2 regions of the Bermanella marisrubri genome follow, and region 2 is predicted to be linked to the other one. Evidence: predicted binding sites of a transcription regulator. Region 2 holds the regulator's gene; the other holds the start of a gene.
What was found. Region 2 encodes FliA, which starts transcription of late flagellar genes. Its sites were predicted from a motif close to CTAAAGTTNNNNNNNNNNCNGCCGATA; they were not measured.
Positions count from the first base shown of each region.

Region 1: the regulator FliA is predicted to act here: its motif matches at 3,211-3,237, upstream of HF888_RS09835 (DUF5610 domain-containing protein).

Region 1 is NZ_CP051183.1:2,108,554-2,117,400, reverse strand. Features, by position in the region: gene HF888_RS09855 (xanthine dehydrogenase family protein molybdopterin-binding subunit) at 1-946, opposite strand, end outside; gene HF888_RS09850 ((2Fe-2S)-binding protein) at 943-1,470, opposite strand; gene HF888_RS09845 (asparaginase domain-containing protein) at 1,772-2,260, shown strand; gene HF888_RS09840 (substrate-binding periplasmic protein) at 2,320-3,087, shown strand; gene HF888_RS09835 (DUF5610 domain-containing protein) at 3,294-4,421, shown strand; gene HF888_RS09830 (LysR family transcriptional regulator) at 4,452-5,372, opposite strand; gene HF888_RS09825 (acyl-CoA dehydrogenase family protein) at 5,531-6,760, shown strand; gene HF888_RS09820 (SDR family oxidoreductase) at 6,793-7,602, shown strand; gene HF888_RS09815 (phosphotransferase family protein) at 7,605-8,663, shown strand; gene HF888_RS09810 (histidine phosphatase family protein) at 8,665-8,847, shown strand, end outside.
Region 2 is NZ_CP051183.1:2,547,105-2,555,951, reverse strand. Features, by position in the region: gene flhF (flagellar biosynthesis GTPase FlhF) at 1-339, shown strand, start outside; gene HF888_RS11855 (MinD/ParA family protein) at 336-1,208, shown strand; gene HF888_RS11850 (RNA polymerase sigma factor FliA) at 1,220-1,957, shown strand; gene cheY (chemotaxis response regulator CheY) at 2,180-2,548, shown strand; gene HF888_RS11840 (protein phosphatase CheZ) at 2,570-3,346, shown strand; gene HF888_RS11835 (chemotaxis protein CheA) at 3,359-5,545, shown strand; gene HF888_RS11830 (protein-glutamate methylesterase/protein-glutamine glutaminase) at 5,589-6,737, shown strand; gene HF888_RS11825 (flagellar motor protein) at 6,737-7,480, shown strand; gene HF888_RS11820 (flagellar motor protein MotB) at 7,488-8,264, shown strand; gene HF888_RS11815 (ParA family protein) at 8,375-8,847, shown strand, end outside.

The DNA of each region.
Region 1 (8,847 bases), 440 kb from region 2:
TGTCATAATCACCAAGGTCTAACGCTTCTTTGAAAAGGTTTTGACCATTACCTTTTGCTGTGGAATTGGAGCTAAAAGCCGAAAGGGTTTCTGGTAGGTTCCATTTTATCTCCAGCTTCTGCAACGCTGCTTTCGCTTGGTAATAATGTTCAGCCACCACTGCTACGCCATTATGAATTGCTACCACAGACTTTACGCCTGGCATATCTTTGGCTTTTGATCCATCAAACGATTTAACTGTGCCACCAAATTGCGGACAGCGTTTGAGTGCTGCACGATGCAGCCCGTCAAATTCGATATCTAAGCCAAATTGAGCGGTGCCGGTACTTTTTGCCTTCGCATCTAAGCGCTGATTAAGTTTACCTATATATTTAAAGTTTGATTTTGGTGTCAGCGTCGCGTTCTCTGGAAATTCTAGTTGCGAAGCGACTTCTGCAAAGTCACCGTACGGTAGGTACTTTCCAGCGATGACAACATTACCGTTCTCTGTACTAATATTTTCAATAGGTTCTTGAGTCACTCTCGAAGCTGCTTGGCGAATGACTAAACGCATGTTTGCGGCTAGCTGACGCAATGGTTTGAAATGCACGCGAATAGAATTACTACCCCCTGTTACCTGTAAACCGTATTCAGGGTTATTGTAATCAGGATGATCGCCGACGTTGATGACATTGATTTTCTCTGGCGCGATATCTAACTCTTCAGCCAAAATGGTCGTTAAGCCGGTATAAACTCCTTGTCCCATTTCCGTTCGCGGTAAATAAAAGTTGATCTGATTATCGCGTGTGATTTGTAAGAGTGCATTTGGTTGAATGTCGCCCGTTTGCTCATTTGGAAGAGCAGTTGAGGCACAGCCTGTTAATGGGATACCCGCGATTAAACCACCACTGGCAAGACCTAAGCCTTTCAAGAAGCGACGGCGTGAATCATCTATAACTGGGTTCATGCTTGCACTCCTTGTGAATTACTTTGCGGATCAAAAATACGCACTGCTTGTAACTGACCCTTGCCTTGTTTGAGAGAGCTGGCGGCTTGCTTGATGGCTTTTTTAATATTGGGGTATGTACCACAGCGGCAGATATTCCCGCTCATGGCATTGTTGATATCATCGTCTGAGGGATTCGGGTTTTGTTTTAGTAAGGCCGTTGCACTGATTATTTGACCCGATTGGCAATAGCCGCATTGAGGCACACCGGCTTCGACCCAGGCTTCTTGTAGGATTGATAAAGTTTGTTGATCACCAATGCCTTCGATCGTGACCACATCCTTACCAGCTACAGATGAGATTGGAGTAATGCAGGTTCGCGACGAGTTCCCATCAATGAGCATACTGCAGGCACCGCAAAGGCCCATGCCGCATCCAAACTTGGTACCCTTCATTTTTAAATGGTCACGCACAACCCATAATAGAGGGGTGTCAGGTGCGGCATCCACTTCTATAGATTGCCCGTTTAGAGAGAATGTGATCATGGGTTTCCTCATTCGATATCGATACAGTGCGCACTGCTATAGATGTCTAGAGTAATTATTCTATTAAAGGAACGCAACGCAATATAGTGTTGCTCACTAGGTACAATACTGCGGATGGCCTAAGTTGCAATAAACATCCTTGGTACAAAGTGCATAGCCTTTTATACTGACGGTCTTATTATAGTGTTGCTCACTAGGTACAATACTGCGGATGGCCTAAGTTGCAATAAACATCCTTGGTACAAAGTGCATAGCCTTTTATACTGACGGTCTTATTGCGTTGGACGTTGGACGAAACAAAATGAAAACGATTTTATTGATTACCACAGGTGGCACTTTAGACAAGGTGTACTTTGATGCGCTGAGCGAATATCAAGTTGGTAATGCAGTAGCGCCCGAAATATTACAGCGCATGAATGTGAACTTCTGCTACGAGCATAAAGAAATCTGTCGTAAAGACAGTCTCGAAATAACAGACCAAGATCGTGCACTGATTAAGCAAGCTATTGATGGTTGCGAACATGATCATGTATTGGTCACCCATGGGACAGATACTATGGTGCAAACGGCGCAGTTTCTGGGTGAACAGCCTGAGAAAACCATTGTGTTCACCGGTGCTATGCAGCCTGCGGCGTTTGCCAATACAGATGCCATTTTCAACATTGGTACCGCCATTGGCGCTTTGAATAGTGCCCCGAAAGGGGTCTATGTGGCGATGAGTGGTCAAGTCTTTTTAGCGAGCAAGGTTTACAAAAATTATGAAACCAAGCGTTTCGAAGACAATGAATAATCATCAATCCGATGAAACAACTATACTTCCTTGAGCGTATCAAACTTAGAGGCGGAGTCATGCCGTTCTTCGCATTGTTGATGTGTTTATTGTCTTTTGCTGGTTGGGCTGAGCCTAGCGAGCCACCGCCTGCCAATGAAATAAAATTGGTCAGTCTATATTGGCCCCCATATTCTGGACCAGACTTGGTGCAGCAGGGTGCCAATATCGCTGTAGCGCGTGCTGCTTTTGCGGCTGTTAATGTGGAACTGAAAGTGAGCTTTTTCCCTTGGGCTAGAACACTAGGTCTGGCGAGAAACCTTGAAAGTGATTTCGCAGGCTATGTTCCAGAGTATTTTGCCGATGATAGGGCAGAAGAATTCTACTTTAGCGATCAAATTGGCTCTGGACCATTGGGGTTCGCCAAGCGTAAAGATATGGATTTTTCTTGGTCAAGCCTAGACGATCTAACGCCCCATCGTATTGGCGTTGTGCGCGGGTATGTGAATACGGAAGAATTTGACCAAGCCGTTAGGGATAACGTTTTTAGAGCGGAGCCCGTTGAAGATGATGCTCGAAATCTAGTAAAGCTTGCCTATCGAAGATTAGATGTTGCGGTGATGGATGAAAACGTCATGCGTTACTTGGCACTAACTGAGGCAGAGCTTGCTGATTATCGTGACCAGTTCGAGATGGCGCGGCCATATTTAGAGGTAAAACCCTTGTATGTCTGCTTTAAAAAGACGGAACAAGGACGTCTTTGGCTTGAGTGGTTTAATGAAGGATTAACGCGCATCAATGTAGAAGCGGTGTTTAAGCAATATCTTCTTGCCAATTTGAATGGTTAATTATTGTTAGTACCATCACTCTATTGTTCAACTTAAGCGTTAAGTCGTTAGACTGCTGTAACCTGATAAAAGATTAAATGCTTACATATCTATTTTTAATCGCTAAGCGTTCTATATATCTCAATTAAGTTTGCTATACGCGAGCCGTTAACCTCTATAGCGGCGCCATCGACCGATGGCGCATATGCTCATACAAGGGGTGCCCAATGCTTTCATTTAATTCATCGTTTTTTAACCAGTCCACGCTGTACTCCCAGACCATTAAGCCGCAAGTTCAGCCCAATGCATACGGCCAAGAAAAAACTGAGCAAGACCAGTTTGCTATGCAGCGTTTGGGTGAAAATCTAAAGAAAAACGCCGATGTGGATTTGGCTTCGGATAAAACGGTCAATGAAGCAACCAAACCGTTCGATGTGGATGTAGTGATTGATACTGTAATGAAGCAAATCGGTAAGCGTATAGATGAGGCCAAATCCGCGGGTGCTAGCGACAAAGAACTAGAAAGCATGTTTGAAGCAGCGCGTTCGGGGGTTGAAAAGGGCTTTGGTCAAGCCCGAGAGCAAATAGAAGCGCTCAGCAAAATGAATGAACCATTAGCTGAAAAAATTGATGCGGCGGAGAACGGAATTTACGAAGGTATCGATCAGCTTAAAGAAAACACTTTTGCGTCCCAAAATGTAAAAGATGCGGTAAAAACGGAGCAGAGTTCTTTTGAGTATGGACGTGTATTTCAGCAAGCTCGCAATGACTTCAATTTCGAATTAACAACACAAGAGGGAGATAAGGTAACCATTAAGGCTAATAGTCAATTTGAGTCTTATGCTGCTTTCATGAAGGCACAAAGTGAAAGCGGACAAACCCAAGTGGCGGGGGTATCGCAAAGTATGAACAGTGGTTATTCATTGTCGGTGGAAGGCGATATTAGCGAAGCAGAAATGGCGGCCATTGAGGATTTGATGTCGCAAGTAAACTCATTAAGTGAAGAGTTTTATGGAGGCGATTTAGACAAAGCCTTCGATATGGCAATGGGTCTAACCAGTGATGCTTCGCAAATCGCTGAGTTCAGCTTAAATCTACGTCAACAGCAAACTCAGGCTGTCGAATACGGCAAAGGAGTATCTGGATACAATCAAGAATCCTTGCCTAAAGGTTTATCTGAACCGTTAGCCGATTTCGCGAATAGTGTTCAACAAGCATTTGATAAAGCTAAATTCTTCCAGAACTCTCAGGAATTACTGGCCGAATTGACAGAAAAAATGCAGCCGAAGCCCGAAGAAAGTAAGACGTCTATGTTGGATTTCATGAAGCCATTGATGGATAAACTGGCGGCCTAATACTTTATTAGGACGCCAATTCAATGAGATCTAGCTCGCTTGCAATAGAGGTTGATGGGTTTCTAATACCTGTTGCAGCATATCTCTAAACCAGGCGTTGGCGCCGTCTTCATTCAGGCTTTCATGCCAATATAAATAGACGTCAATACTGCTGGTTTTAAAAGGTAAACTGCTGCGCTGCAAAGTAGGGAAGTGCTGCAATAAAATGCTGGCGTAACGGCTCGGCATGGTAAGTAGCATACCGTTATCACTGGCTACCTGACAGGCTGCATAATAGTGCTGGCATCGCAGAGCTACATTTCTATTCAACCCTTCGGCGCTCAATGCGTAATCGACTAAGCTAGGTCCGCTGGCTCGTGTACTGACTAAAATATGTTTCGCTCGCAAGTACTCTTCTTCCGTAAAACCTTCTGGTAATTGGCTCAACGCCGGGTTATAGATCACTACTAATTCATCATTAAGCAACTTCTTTTTATAGATCTGTTCAGACGTAGGCAGCAAGACGTCTACTACGAAATCTAATTCTCCACTGGCCAATTTCGATTCCATGTCACGACGTTCGATATGCACACTGGCTAATTGAATGTTAGGAGCAATGTTATCTAAACCCTTTAACACAGGAGGAAGCAAGGTGGCCTCCATTACATCCCGCATGGCAACACGATATGTTTTTTCCGCTTCAGCGGGGTTGAAGTGGTGGCTTTGCTGTAACGCTCCATTTAGTTGACGTAGTGCGGCTTGAATGTCGGGAATTAGTTTTTGTGCCAAAGGTGTGGGACGCATTTTATGGCCTTGCCGCACAAATAATGGATCATCAAGGCGTTCTCGTAGGCGTGATAATGCGTGACTGATAGCGGGTTGGGTCAGGTTTAGTCTTTCTGCCGCTCGGGTCAGGCTACCTTCGAGGTATATGGCCTCGAATACAGTGAAAAGATTTAGATCGATTTTCATGACGTCTACCTACCACTCATGGCTCATGCTATTGGCTTACTTTTACTATTAAACCTGTTTATTGGGAAAAATTCAAAACATTCATTAGATTTATAGTTCTAAGCTGATTATGGTAATTGCTAATTAGAGACACTGATCACACATTGTAAAGGTGCTATATGGATTTCAACCCATCAGAGCAGGGGGCCAAAGTCCTCAAACAAGTTACCGACTTCGTCAATAATGAAATCATTCCTATCGAAAAAGAATATTTTCAAGAATTACGAAGCTTAGACAACTCTTGGGTTGTGTTGCCCATCATTGATGAACTAAAAGCCAAAGCCAAGGCTCAAGGTCTATGGAACCTATTTTTGCCAAAAAGCGAATTTGGTGCAGGCATTAGCAATGCTGATTACGCAATGATGGCAGAGCAAATGGGTCGTAGCTTCATCGCCCCTGAAATTTTCAATTGCAATGCTCCAGATACGGGCAACATGGAAGTCTTGGTTCACTATGGAAACAAAGAGCAGCAAGACAAATGGTTAAAGCCACTGCTGGCTGGAGAGATTCGCAGTGCGTTCTGTATGACAGAACCAGGCGTGGCATCCAGTGATGCGACAAATATGGCAGCGACCGCTGTGGTTGAAGGCGACGAAGTCGTAATCAATGGCCGCAAGTGGTGGAGTACAGGTATAGGACATCCAAATTGCGAAGTTCTGATCTTTATGGGTCTTACTGACCCAGATGCCCCTAAGCACGCTCAACACTCAATGGTTCTCATACCCAAAAATACACCAGGGGTGAAAATCGAGCGTATGTTGCCAGTGTTCGGAGAATATGACGAACCTTATGGTCATGGTGAGGTGAGCTTCACTGACGTGCGCGTACCAAAAGAAAACATTATCGCTGGTCCGGGTAAAGGTTTTGAAATCGCACAAGGCCGTTTAGGACCTGGCCGAGTTCATCACTGCATGCGTGCCATCGGTGCTGCAGAACGCACCTTGGAGTTAATGATTAATCGAGGCATTGAGCGAGAGGCTTTTGGTAAGCCAATTATTAATTTAGGTGGTAATCGTGACATTGTTGCAAATGCTCGTATGGCTATTGAGCAGGCGCGTCTTCTCACATTGAAATGTGCTTGGTTGTTAGATACCAAAGGTGTGATTGGCGCATTGAGTGAGGTATCACAGATTAAAGTAGTTGTTCCTAACATGCTTCAAACCATTGCGGATCAAGCTATTCAGATTCATGGTGGTGGTGGTGTTAGTGACGACTATGATGTTGCCAGTATTTTTGCTTATGCCCGTTGTTTACGCTTAGCGGACGGTCCAGATGAAGTGCATCGCGGTATGGTGGCAAAAATCGAATTAAAAAAATACAGCCAAAAGATAAAGCAGTTAGCAAAATAAAATCTGGCTGACACGATCAACAGGGGTTAACAATGAAACGTATTTTAATCACAGGTGGTGCCAGCGGTTTGGGCAAAGCCTTAGCCGAAAAGTATGCTCAGCAAGGTTTTGGTGTCTGCATTGCCGATATTAATCAAGAAGACGGTGAAGCCTTGGCTGCAGCATTAAGTAGCAAATACAGTAATGACTGTTTTTATCATAGGCTAGATGTGACGAGTGAAGACGAATGGCAGATCATTCAGCAAGCGATTGGCGAGCGCTGGCAAGGTCTCGACATTATTGTCAACAATGCGGGTGTTGCCTCTAGTGGTGATATTGATCAACTACCAATGGCAGACTTTCAATGGACGCTGGACGTCAATGTCATGGGTGTAGCGAAGGGGTGTTACACCTTTGTGCCCATGCTAAAGAAAAGTAAAGGACACGTAGTCAATGTTGCATCTATCGCGGGTTTGATTCATATGTCGAGCATGTCTGCGTACAACACTTCAAAAGCAGCGGTTGTTGCAATGTCCGAAACGCTATTGTCCGAACTTGCTCCATTTGGAGTGGGTGTAAGTGTGGTTTGTCCGGCATTTTTCAAAACCAATTTAACTGACAGCATGCGAGCGACACATGAAGGCGGTATCAAAATCGCTAACAAACTGATGGAGAGGTCTTCTATTCAAGCAGAAGATGTCGCGCGTATGGTTTACCAAGGTGTTAGTAGCAATAAGTTTTACGTAGTCACTCACCCTAAAGAGACTTGGTTGTGGCGTATAAAGCGCTTCATTCCTAGCTTATATTTTGCTTATATGAAGCGCACGGCTAAAAAGTTTCATGCTAAAGCGAATCAGGGGTAACTATGTCTTTAATTGATCAGGCAGGAAATATTCGAGAAGGCGAAGAGCTGGATTCTCAAGTGATTGAATCCTACTTCAAGCAGCATATTGATGGACTTGAAGGTCAGCCTAGCATTACTCAGTTTCCAGGTGGCGCGAGTAACCTAACCTATCAAGTGAATTTCGGTGAGAGAGCACTTATTTTGCGACGCCCCCCATTTGGGCGCATTGCAAAAGGTGCCCATGATATGTTGCGAGAAGCGCGCATTATGCAGGCGCTTAAGCCTGTCTATCCTTACGTGCCAGATATTCTTGCCATTTGTGATGATCATGAGGTACTCGGTTGTGATTTTTACGTGATGGAAAAACTGACCGGGATTATTCCAAGACAAAACATGCCTAAGGAACTGGATTTGTCGCCGGAGAAAACTCGTCAGCTATGTCTAAGTGTTGTCGACAAACTAATTGAACTGCATCAAGTCAGTATTACCGGCACCGAGCTAGAAAAGCTTGGAAAGGGAGATGGCTATGTTGCAAGGCAAATTAACGGCTGGAGCGATCGCTATACAAAAGCCAAAACCGATGACGCGACAGGTTTTGAAGAAGTGATGCAGTGGTTAAAAGCTAATATGCCTGAAGACTGCGGCCAAGTTTTAATTCATAACGATTTCCGTTTTGATAATGTGGTGTTAAACCCAGATAACCCGAACGAAGTGATTGGTGTATTGGATTGGGAAATGGCAACGGTGGGCGATCCTTTGATGGATTTAGGGAACAGCTTAGCCTACTGGGTGCAAGTGGACGACGATGCTCAGTTTCAAATGATGCGCCGCCAGCCGACGCATATACCGGGAATGCTTACCCGTGATGAAGTGGTGGACTACTATCTAGAGAAAACCGGACGTAACGTCGAGAGCTTCGTTTTTTACGAAGTCTATGGCTTGTTCCGTTTAGCGGTAATTATTCAACAAATTTATTATCGTTATTTTCATGGTCAAACCAAAGATAAACGCTTTGCGGGTTTTGTTCATGCAGCGAAATATTTAGAAGCTCGTTGCTTGGCAAAAATTAAGGCTGCTTAATATGGCGGACATTTATTTTGTGCGTCATGGTCAGGCCAGCTTCGGTAAAGTCAATTACGATGCACTGTCGGAGCTAGGACATGATCAAGCACGTATTGCTGGTGAGTATTTGGCAAAAGTGTGTGAGCCAGATGTCGCCTTTCATGGTAGTTTAGTGCGTCAGCAGCAAACGTTTTCGGAGATA
Region 2 (8,847 bases):
TTAGAACAGCTGGCTTCTTTGCGAGGCCGTGTTCATACCTTATTAACATTACCCGCCACTAGTACCAGCAGAGTCTTACGTAAGGTCTATCATAATTATAAAGCAGCCGGAATAGGCGGCTGTGTTCTGACCAAGCTAGATGAGGCCAGCAGTTTAGGTGATGCGCTAAGTGCATTATTAGAGAGTGGTTTAGATTTGTCTTATGCGACCGACGGCCAGCGCATACCAGACGATTTTCATGTGGCCAGTGCCAAGGCATTAGTTAAGCGCGCCGTTGTAATGGCGAAGCAAGAACAAGCGTCGCAGGATGAGGCAGAAGCTCAGGGAGTGTGGTCATGAGCGAGTTGTATAGCCTAGATGCTTACCGACAGAACAAAGGAGATAACCAATCCATGCATCCAGTTCAAGTAATCGCGGTGACCGGCGGTAAGGGAGGCGTTGGTAAAAGTAACGTGTCAGTCAACTTGGCAATCGCTCTTGCAGAGATGGGGCGAAGAGTTGTGGTTTTGGATGCGGATTTGGGACTCGCTAATATTGACGTGTTATTGGGGCTGACCACTAAAGAAAATATCAGCAACGTTATTTCTGGGGAAGCCAGTCTCCGTGATGTCATGGTCAATGGCCCAGGTGGTATACGTATTATTCCCGCTGCTTCAGGCACACAGGCTATGACAACACTAGAACCAAGGGAACATGCTGGATTGATTCGTGCATTTGATTCGATTAGTGATCAACTGGATGTACTGATTGTGGATACTGCAGCCGGTATTGGTGACAGTGTGGTGTCATTTGTGAAAGCCAGCCAAGAAGTCTTGGTGGTCGTAACCGATGAACCCACCAGTATTACGGACGCCTACGCACTGATAAAGCTTCTTAATCGCGATCACGGTGTTTTTCGTTTTCGTATTCTAGCCAATATGGTCAAAACTAGCCAAGACGGTCATAACTTATTTGCTAAGCTTACTAAAGTAACAGATCGCTTTTTGGATGTGGCATTACAGTATGTGGGGTGTGTGCCGCAAGACGATGCTGTTAAGCGCGCGGTACAGCGCCAGCGACCAGTGATTGAGGCCTATCCTCGTGCTAAAGCAGCCTTGGCCTTCAAAGCATTAGCAAAAAAAGTAGATAGCTGGCCCTTGCCAACAACCCCCAGAGGTAACTTGGAGTTTTTTGTTGAAAACTTGGTATTGTCGACAGTACGTGGGTAGGACGTATAACCATGAACAGTGGTGCAGCCATGTATCTCGGTGATGAAAAACAAAATTTCAATACGCTGGTCGAAGAATACGCATCCTTGGTAAAACGTATTGCTCACCATTTGAAAGGCCGATTGCCTGACTCAGTGCAGGTAGACGACCTTATTCAGTCAGGCATGATTGGATTAATCGAGGCAGCACAGAAGTACGAACCTAGTAAAGGTGCTAGCTTCGAAACCTATGCGGGTATCCGAATACGCGGTTCCATGCTCGACGAGATTCGTAAAGGCGACTGGGCACCACGCAGTGTGCATCGCAATAGCCGTCGCATCAGCGAAGCTATCCGCTACGTAGAATCTCAAACTGGTCGCGATGCTCAAGATCAAGAGGTAGCAAAAGCCCTAGGTATGGAATTGGAAGAATACCATCAACATTTACAAGATGGGGCCGGATCGCGTTTGTTCAGTTTTGAGGATTTGTTAGAGCAGCGAGGTGAGCAGGAGTCCGACTTCATGGGTCATGATGACGAGAGCCCGCTCCAGGACCTACAAAGCGAACATTTCCAACAGCAGCTTGCCAAGGCAATCAGTCAACTACCTGAACGAGAGCAACTCGTCCTCGCTCTCTATTACGACGAAGAACTCAACTTAAAAGAAATCGGTGCGGTATTAGAAGTGAGTGAGTCTCGCGTCAGTCAAATACACTCGCAGGCGGCTCATCGTTTGCGCGCACGTCTACAGGAATGGGCCGAAGGGCAATAGTTTGCCCTAAAAGCTCAGTAAATATTTCTGCAACCTATAAATTAATAGCTATGCTTAATTTAGGTTTTATTAGGATTAATTATTAGTCATTCACAGGACCGAACCTGCCGACAACTTTATTTTGCTGACATGCTTGCTGGATAACTTGGTAAGTGTGTCTAGACTAAAAATAGGCAATAAAGTCATTGGCCAGGGCGCTGGGAGGTAGCTTTGGATAAAAATATGAAAATTCTTGTTGTGGACGATTTTTCGACAATGAGACGAATCATTAAAAACCTGTTAAGGGATTTGGGTTTCACAAATACCCAAGAAGCAGATGATGGCAACACTGCGTTGCCCATGCTGAAAAGCGGTGACTTCGATTTCTTGGTCACGGATTGGAATATGCCGGGTATGACAGGAATTGAACTGCTAAAGCATGTTCGTGAAGACGAGCGCCTGAAGGACCTTCCCGTTCTGATGGTAACGGCAGAAGCCAAGCGAGACCAGATAGTGGCAGCAGCGCAAGCCGGTGTGAATGGATATGTAGTAAAACCATTTACGGCAGCGGTACTAAAAGAAAAGATTGAAAAAATCTTTGAGCGCTTGTAAGCGGTTACATAGGGCAAGTAGATGGCGGCTTTGGATTTAGAATCAGGCAGCGAGTTCGAACAGCGTTTTTCTGAAAAAGCACAGGAATTATTTGAACGTCTAGAGAAAAATGATTTAGGCGGTGCGGTTTCGGTGATTCAGGATTTACAAAAGGTACGAGATGAAAGTCTGTACCAAGAAATAGGCCGATTGACTCGGGCTCTTCACGAGTCCATCAAAAATTTCAAACTTGATGCGCATCAGGGCGCAGCTAGCGATATTGATGAAGCAAATGAAGGTTTAGCATACGTTGTAGAAATGACGGACAAGGCGGCCAATAAAACTATGGATAAGGTAGAGGAAAGCCTCCCTATATCTGACGGTATTGCACAGGAATCTAATGAGCTTCACCAGGAATGGCAACGATTTTTAAAGAAAGAAATGTCACCCGCGGAGTTTAGAGAATTAGCAAAGCGCCTTGATGCTTTTCTGCAAGGCACCAGTAAAAATACTCAAAAACTGAACACAAATCTGAATGAGATTTTGCTGGCACAAGATTTTCAAGATTTAACAGGGCAAGTGATCCAACGTATTACGACGATGGTCACGGATGTAGAAGCCCGTTTAGTGAATTTGGTTGCCATGGCCGGACATGTTGATCGCATGACAGGTATTGAGCATGGTGAACTAGAAGCGCAGGAAGAAGAGGAACAAAATCCAGATAAAGGTGTGGGTCCTCAAATTAATGCGGATGAGAAAGAAGATGTAGCAGCCAGCCAAGACGATGTTGACGATTTACTGTCGAGTCTAGGTTTCTAAAGGAGCAAAGGGATGAGTTTGGACGCTGATGAAGAAATCCTCCAGGACTTCCTTGTAGAAGCAGGGGAAATTCTAGAGCTGCTTTCCGAGCAATTGGTAGACTTAGAAAATCGACCAGATGACCAAGACTTATTGAACTCTATTTTTCGTGGTTTTCATACGGTAAAAGGTGGCGCGGGTTTCTTACAAATTAACCCGCTGGTGGATTTATGTCACGTTGCAGAGAACGTGTTTGACATACTCCGAAATGGCCAACGTCAAGTTGATGCAGACTTGATGGACGTGGTTTTAAGTGCGCTTGATAGTGTCAATGATATGTTCGAGACGGTTCGTGGCGGAGAAATGCCTGAGCCAGCAGACCAAAGCTTAATTGATGATCTGAAAATCTTTTCGCAACCTGCGGGAGCAGCTCCGGCGCCTAAAGCAGAAGCAGCCCCTACACCTCCTACCAGTGCTCCAGATACGTCAAATGAAGCAACTTCGAGTGGTGATTCTGGTGATATTACTGATGATGAATTCGAAGGTTTATTGGATGCCTTAGATGGCAATGATGCCGCTCCTGCCAAAGATGACAAAACGACCAGTAGCGATGATGACTTGTTCGATGTTGGCAGCACTCCGGCCGCCTCAGATGAAGACGAAATAACCGAAGACGAATTTGAAGCATTGCTTGATCAACTGCATGGTTCAGGTAATGGGCCTAGCAAAACGGATGACGTTGGCAGTAGCAGTGAACAAGCAGAAACTGCGGCACCTGCAGCTCCTGCTGCAGATGGCAATGAAGAAATTACAGAATCAGAATTTGAAGAACTGCTGGATAAATTACACGGAAAAGGCAAAGGCCCAAGCGAAACGGGTGCTGAGTCTCAAGTAACATCTGAGCCAGAGCCGCAAGCTCAGAAGCCAGATGCAGAGCCCGCTAAAGCTGAAGCTCCAAAACAGGAAGCGCCGGCTCCTGTTGCAAAAGCTGAGCGTCCAGCAGCGAAAAAACCAGAGAAGAAACAAGAGTCGCCGTCGGCCGAGGCAACTGTACGGGTTGATACGAAACGACTCGATGAAATCATGAACATGGTTGGTGAACTTGTTTTAGTTCGTAATCGTCTTGTGCGTTTAGGTCTAAATAGTAACGATGAAGCCATGTCAAAAGCGGTGTCAAATTTAGACGTGGTGACAGGTGACTTGCAAACATCTGTGATGAAAACACGGATGCAACCCATCAAGAAAGTATTTGGGCGTTTCCCTCGAGTGGTTCGTGATTTGGCGCGTAACTTGAAAAAAGAAGTTACATTAGAATTACGTGGTGAAGAAACAGATTTAGATAAAAACTTGGTTGAAGCCTTGGCTGACCCATTAGTGCATTTAGTACGTAATGCGGTGGATCACGGTGTAGAAATGCCTGATGAACGCGAGGCCTCGGGCAAGTCACGCAATGGCACAGTCATATTAAGTGCTGAACAAGAGGGTGATCACATACTATTGTCTATTCAAGATGATGGTAAAGGCATGGATCCTAAAAAATTGCAGTCAATAGCCGTCGAAAAAGGTGTGATGGATCAAGATGCAGCTGATCGTCTAAGCGACTCTGAATCGTATAATTTGATTTTTGCGCCTGGCTTTTCAACCAAAACCGAAATCAGTGACATCTCTGGCCGCGGTGTGGGCATGGATGTTGTGAAAACGAAAATCACACAACTGAACGGCACAATCAATATCGATTCCCAGCTTGGTAAAGGATCAAAGATCGTTATTAAAGTGCCGTTAACTTTAGCCATTATGCCAACGCTAATGGTGATGCTGGAAGATCAAGCGTTTTCATTCCCACTAGTGAGTGTGAGCGAAATCTTCCACTTAGATCTCACTAAAACGAATGTGGTAGATGGACAGGAAGTCGTTGTTGTCCGTGAAAAAGCGATTCCTCTCTTTTATTTGAAACGCTGGGTAATTCCCAACAGCCATAATGTGGAAGTAACTGAAGGCCATGTTGTAGTTATAAATGTGGGCAGTCAGCGAGTTGGTTTCGTTGTTGATCAATTGGTCGGTCAAGAAGAAGTGGTAATAAAACCTTTAGGTAAGATGCTGCAAGGAACGCCAGGTATGGCGGGTGCGACAATTACAGGTGATGGTCGTATTGCCTTGATACTGGATGTACCTAGTATGCTGCAACATTACGCAAAACGTAGCGGTGTAGTGGCTGCATAACATCGACTAAAAATCGCTGGAATGAAAGGATAACGGAGCATCAATGGGTATCAAAGTTCTAGTTGTTGATGATTCGATGTTTTTCCAGAAACGGATTTCAGAAATTCTAAAACCAGTAGCAAGCGTAGAAATAATTGGTTTTGCGAATAACGGCAAAGAAGCCATAGAGAAAGCTCAATCATTGAAACCCGACGTTATTACCATGGATTATGAAATGCCAGTGATGGATGGATTGACGGCATTACGTAAAATCATGGAAGTGGCGCCCACACCGGTATTAATGTTTTCCTCACTTACCTATGATGGTGCTCGAGTCACCTTGGACGCACTTGATGCGGGTGCGGTGGATTTCCTTCCGAAAAATTTTGAGGACCTGCAAAAAGGTGGTCCCAAAATTCGCGAAACACTGAGTGATAAAATTCAATCGGTTGCAAAGCAATTTAACCGCAGCCCTAAAGCACGCTTTACGCCCATTCAGACAGAATTGGATTCTGATAAACGTAAAGGTGAATCACAACCAGCGCGGCCTGCAAGACAATTAGAAAGTAAATTGGATAAACCTCTCGCGTCGCAGCCAAAGGCGAGTGCTACTTCGCGATTTGAGAAGAATACAAAACAAGATACCCGTCTGCCAACATTGGATCTTATTGTGATCGCAACCAGCACAGGCGGTCCAGTTGCATTGCAGAAAGTACTCAGTCAAATACCAGCAAGTTTTTCAAAACCCATCGTACTCATACAGCATATGCCGGCAACCTTTACTCAAGCATTTGCCGAACGCCTCAACAAAACCTGTGCACTAGAGATCAAGCTGGCAGAGGATGGCGACATATTAAAACCCGGTCGTGCACTTTTAGCACCTGGCGGTAAACAATTGCTCATTGAAAAAAGCAAAGTCAGAGTGATTGACGGTGACGACAGAGTCAATTACCGACCCTGTGCGGACTTAACCATGGCTTCTGCCGCTAAGCATTATCCCGGAAAGAGCTTGGGCATTGTTCTTACTGGTATGGGCAGTGACGGGTGCGAAGGTGCCAAGCTTATGCAGCAAACGGGTTCTCCTATTTGGGCGCAAGATGAAGAAACCAGTGTCATTTATGGAATGCCTATGGCGGTTGCTAAAGCACACATTACAAGTGCTATTTTGCCGTTACAGGATATTGGACCGACGTTGGTTAAAGAGGTGCGCTAATGGATTGGCTTGGCCTGGGTGGCCTAGTATTAGGGATAGCTGCTGTTGTCATTGGCAACATGGTCGAGGGTGGTCATCTTGCTAGCCTATTAAATCTTCCTGCTGCCATTATTGTCTTCGGTGGTACGTTGGCTGCCGTACTTGTACAAACGCCTTTTAATACGTTACTTACGGCCTCTATGCGGGGGTGGTGGTTAATTTTTCCACCGCGCTATGATCTACATGATTTAATCGACACGCTCTGTCAGTGGGGTGCGGCTGCGCGCAGAGAAGGTTTTTTAGGCTTAGAAAACATCGCCAAAGTCGAACCCATGCCGTTGGCTAAAAAAGGACTGCATTTATTGGCTGATGGACAAAGCTCAGAGGCTATCCGAAATAGTTTAGAATTGGACATGTACAAACAGGAAGATGCAGGGTTGGAAGCCGCGCATGTTTATGAAAGTTTAGGTGGCTATGCTCCGACCATTGGTATTCTTGGGGCCGTACTTGGGCTTATTCAGGTTATGGGCAACCTGCAAGACCCTGCTGCCATCGGACCAGGTATTGCCACGGCCTTCGTCGCTACGATATATGGAGTGGGCAGTGCGAACCTGATTTTTTTGCCCATCGCTTCGCGAATCAAACACATAGTCAAAAAAGAATATCAGTACAACGAATTAATCGTAGAAGGCTTAGTGGCTATCTCAGAAGGAGAGCATCCAAATTCCATTCGCCATCGATACGAAATAGTTAATTCACGGTAGGTCATCTATGCCTAGACGTCATAACCCACCTGAAACGGCGCATACACAAAGATGGATGGTTTCTTATGCAGATCTAATGACGTTGCTTTTTGCGTTATTCGTCGTCTTGTATGCGGCGAGTAATATTAACAGTGAAAAGTTTTATGAAATGCGTAGGGCGTTGGAAGTTCGATTCTCTGAAACATCCAATGTGCCTGTGAGCGAAGCAGTCAGGCAGTTTTTAGAAGCCCCTTCGGTTGAAGGGCTTAATCAAGCACTGGATCCAGAAAAAGAATCTTCAACTTTGCCACAACGCTTATTACAAATCAGTGATATCAGCGCAGCGTTGCCAGAAAACGAATATACGCTTTCTACAATGGATCAATGGATCAGTATTGAGGTGCCAATGGGTAAGCTGTTTCGTTGGGATAACAGACAGAATCGCTATGGTAGTCGTATCACACAAGAGGGCGCCAAAACCATGGTCGAACTTGTTAATGTGTTTGCTGAAGGTGATGAAGCCATTAACATCGAAGTGTTTTCCGCTGATACGCTAGATGATGATAACCCTTGGCAACATGGTGCAATGCAAGGTGCGGCTATTGTTCAATATTTACAGTTGGAAGGTTTACAGCCTTCAAGATTAGCCGTTTCAAATTACGGACCCTATCAACCTATTGCTACAAACGACGATGAGCAAGGGCGGCAACTTAATGCCCGTGTAAATTTCATGATTGATCGTACGGGGTGGGCGAGAGAACGCCTGAAAACCGTCACAAAACGCCATTTACAACCGGATACTTGAGGAAAACCCGCTTTTATCAACTATATTAAATGAATAGGAACAGTATCTGCATATTCATTTGTGTTTTGTATTTTGACGTTTGATTCCCGTTTAGGGTCAAGGAGAACCCCGTGCATGTATGGGCGGTAGCCAATCAAAAAGGTGGCGTAGGCAAAACCACAACAACGGTCACCCTTGCTGGCTTACTTCGTGAGCAGGGGCATCGTGTACTTATGGTGGACTTAGATCCCCATGGTTCGCTGACAAGCTACTTTAAACATGATCCTGATGAAATCGAATATTCGGTATTTGATCTTTTTATGCACGAAGGAAAAATACCTGACGGTTTACCGAAGAAAATCATTCGTAAAACTAGTCAAGACGGTATCGACTTTTTTCCAGCAAGCACCGCCCTTGCTACGCTTGAAAGAAGAGTCGCAGGTCAAGGCGGTATGGGCTTAGTAATATCCAAAGCCCTTGCAACATTATGGGATGAATATGAATACGTCATCATTGATACACCACCTATCTTAGGTGTATTGATGATTAACGCCTTAGCCGCCGGAGAACGTCTTCTGATTCCGGTGCAAACTGAATTTCTCGC